2 linked regions of the Variovorax paradoxus genome follow. The protein of the gene in region 2 binds, or shares a complex with, the protein of the main gene of each other region. Links are inferred from orthologs where the notes say so. Each region holds a gene or a part of one and is shown on either strand. Other genes may lie near its edges. The genes, in order: smc and QFZ42_RS02800.

The links.
Region 1: the proteins of QFZ42_RS02800 (region 2) and smc are in contact, whole or in part, in a crystal structure (PDB 3ZGX), measured with the Bacillus subtilis proteins. The link is inferred for Variovorax paradoxus from one-to-one orthologs.

Annotation. Positions count from the first base shown.
Region 1 is NZ_JAUSXG010000001.1:2,230,770-2,237,704, reverse strand. What follows is about bases 2,693-6,803. They hold smc (chromosome segregation protein SMC), read right to left. Parts: upstream 6,409-6,803; coding sequence 2,893-6,408; downstream 2,693-2,892. Other genes in these bases: QFZ42_RS10460 (hypothetical protein), read left to right, coding at 6,522-6,803; QFZ42_RS10470 (cell division protein ZipA C-terminal FtsZ-binding domain-containing protein), read right to left, coding at 2,693-2,880. Also shown: NAD-dependent DNA ligase LigA, read right to left, coding at 1-1,751; more of QFZ42_RS10470, read right to left, coding at 1,774-2,692; more of QFZ42_RS10460, read left to right, coding at 6,804-6,935. UniProt on the Bacillus subtilis protein: Required for chromosome condensation and partitioning.
Region 2 is NZ_JAUSXG010000001.1:584,914-590,503, reverse strand. Bases 1,529-4,294 are described here. They hold QFZ42_RS02800 (segregation and condensation protein A), read left to right. Parts: upstream 1,529-2,376; coding sequence 2,377-3,213; downstream 3,214-4,294. Other genes in these bases: nadB (L-aspartate oxidase), read left to right, coding at 3,243-4,294; QFZ42_RS02805 (DUF3460 family protein), read left to right, coding at 2,100-2,306; QFZ42_RS02810 (outer membrane protein assembly factor BamE), read right to left, coding at 1,557-2,030; QFZ42_RS02815 (SulP family inorganic anion transporter), read left to right, coding at 1,529-1,560. Outside these bases: more of QFZ42_RS02815, read left to right, coding at 1-1,528; more of nadB, read left to right, coding at 4,295-4,826; panB (3-methyl-2-oxobutanoate hydroxymethyltransferase), read left to right, coding at 4,906-5,590. UniProt on the Bacillus subtilis protein: Participates in chromosomal partition during cell division. May act via the formation of a condensin-like complex containing Smc and ScpB that pull DNA away from mid-cell into both cell halves.

The sequences.
Region 1 (6,935 bases), 1.6 Mb from region 2 along the record:
AAGGTGCGCAGGCTTTGCGCGACCACGGGGCCGACGTCGTTGACCTCGAGCAGTTGCTCTTCGGTCGCATCCATGATCGCGTCGAGCTTGCCGAAGTGCTTGGCCAGGTCTTTTGCGGTGCTTTCGCCCACATGCCGGATGCCAAGCCCGAACAGGAAGCGCGGCAGCGTGGTTTTCTTCGACGCTTCGAGCGCATCGACGAGGTTCTTGGCCGACTTCTCGGCCATGCGGTCCAGGCCCGCCAAGGTGGTGAAGCCGAGCTTGTAGAGGTCGGGCAAGGTGCGGATCAGATTCGCATCGACCAATTGCTCGACCAGCTTGTCGCCCAGGCCGTCGACTTCGACCGCGCGCCGCGCTGCAAAGTGCAGGATGGCTTCCTTGCGCTGCGCCGCGCAGAACAGCCCGCCGGTGCAGCGGTAGTCCACCTCGTCTTCTTCGCGCAGCGCTTCCGATCCGCAGACGGGACACTGGCGTGGCATGGTGAACAGCGGCCCGCGCTCGGTGTCGGGCTTGGCCAGGCTCTCGGGCACCACGCCGACCACTTCGGGAATCACGTCGCCGGCGCGGCGCACGATGACCTTGTCGCCCACGCGCACATCCTTGCGGCGGGCTTCGTCTTCGTTGTGCAGCGTGGCGTTGGTCACGGTGACGCCGCCGACAAACACCGGCGCAAGCTTGGCCACCGGCGTGAGCTTGCCGGTGCGGCCCACCTGCACCTCGATGCCGAGCACCTCGGTGAATTGCTCCTGCGCAGGGTACTTGTGCGCCACCGCCCAGCGCGGCTCGCGCGAAACGAAACCGAGCTGCCGCTGCAACTCGATGCTGTCGACCTTGTAGACCACGCCGTCGATGTCGTAGGGCAAGGCGTCGCGCTGGCGACCGATGTTCTCGTGGAAAGCGATCAACTCGATCGCGCCCTTTGCGCGCGCAGTTTGCGTGGCAACCGGAAATCCCCACGCGTGGAACTGCTGCAGCCAATCGAACTGGGTCGGAAAGTCGGGTCCGCCTTCGCTCGCCGGCGTGACCTCGCCGAGGCCGTAGGCAAAAAAGCTCAGCGGGCGCGCCGCGGCAATCGCCGGGTCGAGTTGGCGCACCGCGCCGGCCGCTGCATTGCGCGGGTTGACGAACACCTTCTCGTTCTTCTGGCCGGCCGCGATCTTCTCGCGCTGGCGCTCGTTGAGTGCGTCGAAGTCTGCCCGCTTCATGTAGACCTCGCCGCGCACTTCGACCACGGGCGGCGCCTTGCCTTTGAGCCGCAGCGGAATATCGCGCACCGTGCGGATGTTCTGCGTGACCTCTTCCCCCACCTCACCGTCGCCGCGCGTGGCGGCCTGCACCAGCACGCCGTTCTCGTAGCGCAGATTCATGGCCAAGCCGTCGAACTTGAGCTCGCAGACGTACTCGACTTGCGGCCCGTCTTCGGCCAGGCCGAGCTCCTTGCGCACGCGCGCGTCGAAGGCGCTGGCGCCGCCGGGCGTGATGTCGGTCTCGGTGCGGATCGACAGCATCGGCACCTTGTGGCGCACCTTGACGAAGCCGTCGAGCACTTTGCCGCCCACGCGCTGCGTGGGTGAATCGGGCGTGCGGAGATCGGGGAACTCGGCCTCTATGGCCTGCAGCCGCTGAAACAGCTTGTCGTACTCGGCGTCAGGCAGCTCCGGCGCGTCGAGCACGTAATAGAGATGGGAGTGCTTGTGGAGCAGTTCGCTCAGTGCGGCGGCTTCGCGTGCCGCTTCGTCGCGCGTTGTCATGGTGTCTCCCGAAGAAATCGGACTAGCTGAAGAGGCGACGCGCCAGCGGCGAACCGGCGGCCAGGTCGCGCGATTCGAGCGTGTCGTAGAGCTGCTCGAGGTCGGCGCCGATCACATCCATGGTTTCTTCGCGCAGCAGCTGTCCGTCGCTGTCGGTCACCACGCCGTCCATCTCGCGCGCCAGCGTGGCGGCGGCTTCGCGCATGCGGCTGAACGGCTGCTCGGCGCGATCGACCTGCGGCACGTCCAGGCTCAGGCTGAGTTCACGGATGGCCGATTGCGCGGGATCGTCGGCCAGCGCCGCCTGGGTGTCGAACGAGAGCCCGAGGATCGGCGGCAGTCCCGCTTCGCTGGTCGGCAGCACCATGCGGCCCGGAATGATGCCGGCCACGAAGCCCAGCCGGGCCGCGTTCTGCTGCACGTAGCCGGGGCTCCAGGCCGCGTGCAGCGCGCGCAGCACAAAGCCCAGCTGGGCATCGTGCGCGCTGGCGAACTGGTCGAGTTCGCGGGCGCGCGCCACTTCGTCGAGCATCTCGGGAAATTCGAGCGCGCCGTTGACGGCATCCGCAAAAGCCTGCGCCTTCACGACGAACTCGGAATACTCGATCTCGTTGAGCGCGCCGGTGCGGTTGGCCAGTTGCACGCCCACCTGGAACGCGCTGTAGCGCTGGCCCGGCACAGGCGGCTCCCACTGGCCGGTGTGCTCGTTCAAGCCTTCGATGGCCACGGGCTTGCTGCCCGCGCGGCGGGTCGACGGCATGGCCGCAATCGCCGCGTCGCCCGAGGCCAGCCCGTCCAGCGAGACCGGTGCAATCACGTCGATGAGCGGATCGAGCCCGCCGCGCCGTTCGGCGGTCGGCAATGGACTGGCGCCGGGCGCCGGCAGATCGGGATCGAACAGGGGCTCGTGGCGTTCATGGCCCGGCGCCGTCTGATGCGGGTCGACGTGCAGCATCGGCTCCGCACCGTCGGCCAAGGAAGACGGCGAACGGTCGGCATTCGAAAAATCGCCGCCGGCCGCATCGGGCTGCCGCGGCGCATTGCGGCGCGAGGTGACGGTGTTGTAGGCCACGACGGCCGCGAGAACGAGGCCGCCGAGGATGGCCAGGGCGAGAGTGAGATTGCTCATGCGCTGCTCGGCTTACGCAGCTTCGACCATGGAGGCGGCCGCTTCCATGTCGACCGCGACGATGCGCGAGACGCCCTGCTCCTGCATGGTGACGCCGATCAGCTGTTCGGCCATTTCCATGGCGATCTTGTTGTGGCTGATGAAGAGGAACTGGGTTTCGCGGCTCATGGCGGTCACGAGTTTGGCATAGCGTTCGGTGTTGGCGTCGTCCAGCGGCGCGTCGACCTCGTCGAGCAGACAGAAAGGCGCAGGGTTGAGCTGGAAGATCGCGAACACCAGCGCGATGGCGGTGAGCGCCTTCTCGCCGCCCGAAAGCAGGTGAATGGTCTGGTTCTTCTTGCCGGGCGGTTGCGCCAGCACCTGCACGCCCGCGTCGAGGATTTCGTCGCCCGTCATCACGAGCCGCGCATTGCCGCCACCGAAGAGCTCGGGGAACATGCGGCTGAAGTGCTCGTTGACGATCTTGAACGTGCCGCCAAGAAGTTCGCGCGTTTCGCCGTCGATCTTGCGGATGGCATCTTCGAGCGTGCCGATGGCCTCGTTCAGGTCGGCCGACTGCGCATCGAGAAAAGTCTTGCGCTCGCTGGCGATGGCGAGTTCGTCGAGCGCGGCCAGATTGACGGCGCCCAGTGCGACCACTTCGCGGTTCAGGCGGTCGATTTCGCTTTGCAGGCCCGTGAGGCGCACCTTGTCGGTTTCGATCGACTGGGCAATGGCCTCGAGGTCGGCACCGGCATCGTCGAGCAGCTGCTGGTACTGCTCGACGCCCAAGCGTGCGGCCTGTTCCTTGAGCTGGAATTCGGTGATGCGCTGGCGCAGCGGATCGAGCTCGCGCTCGAGCTGCAAGCGGCGCTCGTCGCTGGCGCGCAGCTTCAGCGTGAGGTCGTCGTATTGGCTGCGCGCCGCGCCCAGGGCGGTTTCGCGTTCGAGCTTGAGTGCCAATGCATCCTGCAGCCCGGCTTGGGCTGCGGCATCGGACAAGCGGCCAAGCTCGGTTCTGGCGCGCTCGTCTTCGTCGGTCAACGCCACCACCTGCTGCGACGCGGTTTCGATGGCCCGGTTCAACTCGCCGCGACGGGCTTCGAGCGTGCGCTGCGAGAACGTGGCTTCCTGCGCCTGCCGCTCGAGGCTGCGGTGCTGCTCGCGGCTGGCGGTCAATGCACGGCCGGCCTCGATCACGCGTTCGTCGAGCTGCGCGTGGCGCTCCTGGCTGTCGGCAAGCTGCATGTCGAGCTCTTCGAAGCGGCCTTCGGCGGCCATGCGCTTTTCCTGCAGTTCCTCGAGCTGCGCATCGACCTCGGCCAGGTCGCCGGCCAATTGCTCGCTGCGCGCGCGGGTCTGCTCGGCCAACTGCGTCATGCGCAGCGTTTCGACCTGCAATTCATGCGCGCGGGATTGCGTCTCCGCCGCTTCGCGGCGTGCCGCCACAAGGCGCTGCGCGGCGTCGGCGTAGGCCGCCTCGGCACGGACCAGCGCGGTGCGCGCTTCTTCGCTGATGAGCGTCTGGGCGCGCAATTGGCGCTCGAGGTTTTCCATTTCCTGCTGGCGCGCCAACAGGCCGGCCTGCTCGGAATCGGGGGCGTAGAAATTCACGCTGTGCGAGAACACGGCATGGCCGCTCTGCACGTAGATGACTTCGCCCGGCTTCAGTGTTGCGCGCTGCGCAAGGGCTTCTTCGAAACTCTGGGCCGTGTAGCAGCCGTGGAGCCAATCGGTCAGCAGGGCTTGCAAGCCCGCATCGTTCAGGCGCAGCAGGCTCGACAGGCGGGGCAGCGTGCCGGTGTCTTGCGAAACCCCGGCCGCAGGCGGGCTGTAGAACGCCAGCTTGGCAGGCGGCGCGTCGTTGCCGAAGGCGCGCACCATGTCGAGCCGGCTGACTTCGAGCGCCCCCAGGCGCTCGCGCAGCGCCGATTCGAGCGCGTTTTCCCAGCCCTGCTCGATATGAATGCGGCTCCACAGGCCCTGCATGCCTTCGAGGCCGTGCTTGGCGAGCCAGGGCGCGAGCTTGCCGTCGGTCTTGACCTTTTCCTGCAAGGCGCGCAGCGCTTCGAGCCGCGCCGAAAGCTCGGCGTGCCGGGCGCTCTCGGTATTGACGGCCTGCTGCTTTGTCCGGCGGTCGTCGTCGAGCTGCGGCACCGATTCCTGCAGTTCGTGCAGGCGGGCGTCGGCTTCGCTGGCGGCGTCCTGAGCGGCCGCATGCTCTTCCTGCATCGACTGCAGTCGCGCTTCGTCGGGTGCGGCCAGCGCGTTCTGATCGGCACGCAGGCGTTCGCCGCGCTGCGTGAGCTGCCGGCTCTGGTCTTCGATGTTGCGCTGGTCGGCGGCCAGCACCTGGATCTGCTGCTGAATCTGCACCACGGCGGCCCGCTGCGCATTGGCTTCGTCCTGGGCGCGCTGCTGCGCTTCTTCCAGTTCGGGCATGCGCGCGTCGTGCTCTTCGAGTTGCGCGGCCAGCATGACGGCCTGCTCTTCGGCATCGACGCCCTGGCCGGCCAGGGTTTCGATTTCTGCCTCGGCTTCTTCGCGGCGGCGGCCCCATTGGCCCATCTGCTCGCGCAATTGAACGAGCCGCTGCTCCACGCGCTGGCGTCCTTCGACCACGAAACGGATCTCGCCTTCGAGCCGGCCGACCTCGGCGCTGGCTTCGTAGAGCTTGCCCTGGGCCTGGTTGACCTGGTCGCCGGCCGCGTAGTGGGCTTGCCGCACGGTTTCGAGTTCGGCTTCGATGTGGCGCAGGTCGGCCGTGCGCGACTCGAGGTCGTTGATCGCCTTTTCGGAGTCGGTCTTGATCTTGGCCTGGTCGGCGTCGCTTTCGCTGCGCTTCAGGAACCACAGCTGGTGCTGCTTCTTCGTCGCGTCGCCCTGCAGCGTGTTGTAGCGCGCGGCCACCTCGGCCTGCTTCTCGAGCTTTTCGAGGTTCGCGTTCAGTTCGCGAAGAATGTCTTCGACGCGCGTGAGGTTCTCCCGCGTGTCGCCCAAGCGGTTCTCGGTTTCGCGCCGGCGCTCCTTGTACTTCGAGACGCCCGCCGCCTCTTCGAGGAACAAGCGCAGTTCCTCGGGCTTGGATTCGATGATCCGGCTGATCGTGCCCTGCCCGATGATGGCGTAGGCGCGCGGTCCGAGGCCCGTGCCCAGGAACACGTCCTGCACGTCGCGGCGGCGCACCGGCTGGTTGTTGATGTAGTAGCTGCTGGTGCCGTCGCGCGTGAGCACGCGCCGCACGGCAATTTCGCCGAACTGGTTCCACTGGCCGCCCGCGCGGTGGTCGGCGTTGTCGAACACCAGTTCCACGCTCGAACGGCTGGCCTGCTTGCGCGTGGTCGTGCCGTTGAAGATCACGTCCTGCATCGACTCGCCGCGCAGCTCCGACGCGCGCGATTCGCCCAGCACCCAGCGCACCGCATCCATGATGTTCGACTTGCCACAACCGTTGGGCCCGACAACGCCGACCAGTTGGCCGGGCAGCAGGAAGTTGGTCGGTTCGGCGAACGACTTGAAGCCTGAAAGCTTGATGGAATTGAGACGCACGACTTGTCGGCCTGCCTTGGCATAGCGCCAAGGTATTGATTTGTAAGGAAAATTGCACGGGCCTGCCGCTTGAAGCAGGCCGCCGCCCCAGCCGTGGATGATAACGTCAGGGCATGAGCGAATCCCTGGTTTTACCCTTCACCGCGCGCCGCGGTTACCTGCTGGCCGGAGCGGCTTCCCTGCTGGGCCTCGGCGGTTGCGCGGCCGTGCGTTCCACCGAACGCGCCGAACCTTATGCCAACCAGGAATGGCTGCAATCCAGCGCCAACCGCATTGCCAACCTTTCCCTGCGCGACAACCTGCAATCGATCCGGCGCGTGCAAACCACGCTGTACCGGCGCAACCCGCGCGAATGGCGCAAATCCGCGGCAAGCATCGACGCGGCCATCCAGCGCACCTGGGATGCGGTGCTGACCGGCCCCGCCTTGCCCGAGTTGCGCGGCGCCACCGGCATTGATGCAATCCGCCTGGCGTTCGACGCCAGCCCCCAGGGCTACCAAGGCGACCGGGTTGCCGCGCTGGTTGTC
Region 2 (5,590 bases):
GCTTTCGCCATCGCCTCCGGGCTCAAGCCCGAAGCGGGTATCTGGACGGCGATCATCGCGGGCTTCCTGATTTCGCTCCTGGGCGGCTCGGCGGTGCAGATCGGCGGGCCGGCGGGCGCCTTCATCGTGATCGTCTACGGCATCGTCGAACGCTACGGCCTCGCGAATCTGCTGATATCGACCGCCTGCGCCGGCGTGCTGCTGTTCGCAGCGGGGCTGTTCGGGCTCGGCCGGCTGGTGCGCTTCGTGCCGCTGTCGATCGTGGTCGGGTTCACCAACGGCATCGCGGTGCTCATCCTGCTGTCGCAGCTCAAGGACCTGCTGGGGCTCACGGTCGCCAAGATGCCGGCCGATGTGTTCTCGCAGCTGCATGCCATGGCGCTGCAGATCGGCACCTTCAACCCCTATGCCTTCGCGTTGGGGCTGGCCTGCCTGGCCGGCCTCGCGATCTGGCCGATGCTGCTGCGGGGCGAATCGAAGGTGGGCCTTGCGGTGCAGCGGCTGGCAGGACGCATCGCGCGAACCCGCGCGGTGCAGGTGGGCGCGCGCCTGCCGGGCCCCATCGTCGCGCTGGTCACGCTCACGCTGGTGTCGTGGGGCTTCGACCTGCCGGTGGAAACCATCGGCACGCGCTTCGGCGGCATTCCCGATGGCTTGCCGACCTTCGCGCTGCCCGATTTCTCGTGGGAAACGGTCAAGCAGCTGGTCACGCCGACGCTGACCATCGCGCTGCTCGGCGCCATCGAGTCGCTGCTGTGCGCCCGCGTGGCCGACCAGCTCAGCGGCCAGCCGCGCCACGACCCGAACCAGGAGCTGATGGCGCAAGGCATCGCCAACCTGGTGGCGCCGTTCTTCGGCGGCATGCCGGCCACCGGCACCATCGCGCGCACCGTGACCAACATCCGCTCCGGCGGCAACTCGCCGATTGCGGGCATCGTGCATGCGCTCACGCTGCTGATCGTGGTGCTGCTGGCTGCGCCGCTCGCGCGCCATGTGCCGCTCGCGGTGCTGGCGGGCATTCTCGTGTTCGTGGGCCTGAACATGGGCGAATGGCGCGAGTTCACCCCGGGGCAGCTGCGGCACTTCAGCCGCCATTACCGGCTGCTGATGCTCGGCACCTTCTTTCTCACGGTCGTGTTCGACCTGACGGTGGCGGTGCAGGTGGGCATCGTGCTCGCCTGCGCCCTCTTCATCCGCCGCATGAGCGGGCTTTTCAGCGTCGAACTGGTCACCATGCAGCCGCCGGTGCTCACCTACCGGCTCTACGGGGCGCTGTTCTTCGGGGCGGCGGCCAAGCTGGACGAAGCGGTGAACGCGGCCGAAAGCGCGCCGCGCGGCATGACGCTGGTGCTCGACGCCACGCACCTGATCTACCTGGACGCCACCGGCGTCGACGCGCTGCGTCAGCTGCACCGTGCGGTGCTGGCGCGCGACGGGCTGCTGCGCCTGGAGTCGCTGCAGCCACAGCCGCTCGAGGTGATCGTTCGCTCGGGGTTTGCCGATGAGCTGACGAGCGGCCGGCCGCATGCGGCGGAAGGCCAGGAACCCTCCGGGCCCTAGTTCGCCTCGGTGGCCCGGTCCGGCGAAGAGCCGCTGCGCACCACGCGCTGGTCGTCGTTCAGCGTGGCGGTGAACACCATGGGCGAATTCGGCGGCTGCACCCAGCGCCACTCCCACTCGGTTTCGCGCTTGAGCACGTAGGGCGTGACCTTCGCGGGCTTGCCGAGCAGCTTGCGCAGGTCTTCCATCATCATGCCGGGCTGCACCCTGGCGAAGTTCTCGGGCGTGAGCACCTGGCGCAGCGCGCTCATCTTGCCGTCGGCACCGATGGTGATCATGTAGTTCTTCTGGCCTTGGGGCTGGCGGTTGTACTCGAACACGCGGCCGTTGGGCGCGTCCCAGATGTTCTCGGGCTGGCCGAATTTGGCGCGCACGTCGGCCTCGGTCGAGACGCCTTCCTCCAGCTCGCCAATGCGCTGCGGATCGCATCCAGAAAGCCCCATCACCGCCGCCAATAACGCCGTTGCCATGCCGATCTGCCACTGTTGTCGTCGCTTCATTCCATCCCCGGTAAAATTCGCGCTACAAAGGTCCAGTCTATGTCCATCTTCCGCCGCCCCCACTACACCTCCGAGATCACCAGCTTCATCGAGGAGATGAAAGAAAAGAAGCCGACGCTGGAAGCCGAACAGCGCGCCGGCCGGGCCCTGCTTTGGGACAAACACCTCGACCGCAGCCTGCTCGAGGAATACAGCGAAGCCCGCGTACCGCAGCAGCCGTACGTCTACCAGACCCAAAGCAAGTAATGGTGCCCTTCCGGCATCCGTCGCTCGTCCCCATCGCGCCCGCAGCTATTGAAACGATAGCAAGCGCCCGATGAAGGACAGCGAGGACAACGGCACGCTCGTGGCCAGCATGCCCGAGGTGGTCGACCAGGTCGCGCTCGCCAGACTGTATGGCGAGCCGTTGTTCGCGATGCCGAAGGACCTGTACATCCCGCCCGAGGCGCTGCAGGTCTTTCTCGAGGCCTTCGAAGGCCCGCTGGACCTGCTGCTCTACCTCATCCGGAAGCAGAACTTCAACATCCTCGACATCCCGATGGCGGGGCTCACGCGGCAGTACCTGAGCTACGTCGACGAGATCCGCCAGACCAACCTGGAACTCGCGGCCGAGTACCTGCTGATGGCCGCGATGCTGATCGAGATCAAGTCTCGCATGCTGCTGCCGCCCAAGAAGGTGGCGGAAGGCGAGGAAGCCGAAGACCCGCGCGCGGAGCTGGTGCGCCGGCTGCTCGAATACGAGCAGACCAAGCTGCAGGCCGCCTCCATCAGCGCCATGCCGACCTACGGGCGCGACTTCTGGAAGGGGCAGGTCTATATCGAGCAATCGCTCAAGCCTCGCTTCCCCGACGTGAACGTGGTCGAGCTGCGCGACGCGTGGGCCGACATCATGAAGCGCGCCAAGCTCGTGCAGCACCACAAGATTTCGCGCGAGGAACTCAACGTGCGCGAGCACATGAGCATCGTGCTGCGGCATCTGCAGGGGCAGCGCTTCGTGGAGTTCGAGAAGCTGTTCGACGTGTCGCGCGGTGCGCCGGTGCTGATCGTCACCTTCATCGCGATGCTCGAGCTCGCGAAGGAAACGCTGATCGACATCACGCAGGCCGAGGCCTTCGCGCCCATCTACGTCCGCCTGGCGTACTCGCCGGCCTGACTTACCGGCTTTCGCCCTTGAATTCCGCCGTGCGCGACTTCGACGTTCTCATCGTCGGCAGCGGCCTTGCAGGCCTCTCGGCGGCATTGCACCTGGCGCCCACGCACCGCGTGGCGGTGCTGACCAAGCGCGCGCTCAACGACGGCTCGAGCGCCTGGGCGCAGGGCGGCATTGCCGCCGTGCTGGCGGCGGGCGACAGCTTCGACGCCCACGTGGAAGACACGCTGGTGGCCGGCGCCGGGCTCTGCGACCCCGAGGCCACGCGTTTCGTCGTCGAGCATGCGCCCGAAGCCATCGACTGGCTGCGCGAACTCGGCGTGCCTTTTTCTTCCGAAGCCGACGGCGAGCTGCACCTGACGCGCGAAGGCGGCCACAGCCAGCGCCGCATCGTGCACGTGACCGACGCCACCGGCGCGGCCGTGCAGCAGACATTGATCGAGCGCGTGCGCCGCACGCCGAACATCGCGCTGTTCGAGCACCACACGCTGGTCGACCTGATCACCGGACCCAAGCTGGGGCTGGACGATCCGGCCTGCCTGGGCCTGTACGCGCTGGACGACAAAACCGACGAGGTGCTGAGCTTCCGTGCCCCACACACCATCCTGGCAACGGGCGGCGCGGGCAAGGTCTACCTCTACACGACCAACCCCGACACCGCCACGGGTGACGGCATCGCGGCGGCCTGGCGCGCAGGTTGCCGGGTGTCGAACATGGAGTTCATCCAGTTCCACCCCACCTGCCTGTACCACCCGCACGCGAAATCTTTCCTGATCAGCGAGGCGGTGCGCGGCGAAGGCGGGCTGCTCAAGTTGCCGGAATCGGCGGGAGGCACCCGCTTCATGCCGGCGCACGACGAACGCGCGGAACTCGCGCCGCGCGACGTGGTGGCGCGCGCCATCGACTTCGAAATGAAGAAGCACGGGCTCGACTGCGTCTACCTGGACATTTCGCACCAGAGCCCGGCGTTCCTGAAGGAACACTTCCCCAACATCCTCGCGCGCTGCGCCGAGCTGGGCATCGACATCACGCAGGAGCCCATCCCCGTCGTGCCGGCCGCGCACTACACCTGCGGCGGCGTGCTGAGCGATCTGGCGGGCCGCACCGACGTGCCGGGCCTCTACGCCATCGGCGAAACCGCCTGCACCGGCCTGCATGGCGCGAATCGGCTCGCGAGCAACTCGCTGGTCGAGTGCATGGTGTTCGCGCGCGCCGCGGCCGGCGCGATTGCGGCGGCCCCGGGACGCACTGGCATCGCGTTGCCGCCCTGGGACGACAGCCGTGTGACCGATGCCGACGAGGCCGTGGTCATCTCCCACAACTGGGACGAGCTGCGCCGCTTCATGTGGGACTACGTGGGCATCGTGCGCACCAACAAGCGGCTGGAGCGCGCGAGCCATCGCATTGCGCTGCTACAGGCCGAGATCCACGAGTTCTACGCCCACTTCCACGTCACGCGCGACCTGCTGGAACTGCGCAACCTGGTGCAGGTGGCCGAACTCATCGTTCGCTCGGCGCAGGCCCGGCACGAAAGCCGCGGGCTGCACTTCAGCCGGGACTATCCTTCGCTTGCCGAGCCCACCACGCCGACGGTACTGGCGCCGCCGGCCCGCTGACCGCCAGCCCCACCCGCCTTCAGGTTCTTATTCACTCAAGGATGCCCGGCCACCGACGCCCGCAGGGAGAAACCCAACCATGTCGAACACCACCGCAACCCCATCTTCCGAGACTCCGGCGGCCGCCACGCCCTACGGCACGCTGCCCCCGGCGTCGCCGCTCGCCTCGCGCAAGCCCGTGAGCCTGCCGCGCCTGGCCGACATGCATGCGCGCGGCGAAAAGATCTCGATGCTCACCGCCTACGACGCCACCTTCGCAGCCATGGCCGACGCGGCGGGCGTCGATTGCCTCCTGGTCGGCGATTCGCTCGGCATGGTCTGCCAGGGCCTGAACAGCACGGTGGGCGTGAGCCTGGACACCATGCGCTATCACACCGACAGCGTCTCGCGGGGCCTGCGCCGCGTGCAGGGCACGGCCTGGCTGATTGCCGACCTGCCCTTTGGCAGCTACCAGGAGTCGCGCGAACAGGCATTGCGCAGCGCCACGGTGCTGATGCAGGCCGGCGCGCACATGGTCAAGCTCGAAGGCGGCGGCTGGACCACCGAGACGGTGCGCTTCCTGGTCGAGCGCGGCATTCCGGTCTGCGCGCACCTGGGCCTCACGCCGCAGACCGTGCATGCACTGGGCGGGTACCGCGTGCAGGGCAAGGGCGATGCAGCCGGCACGCTCCTGAAGCAGCAGGCGCATGCGCTGCAGGACGCGGGCGCCGCGATGCTGGTGCTCGAGATGGTGCCGGCCGCGCTGGCCACCGAGCTCACCGGCG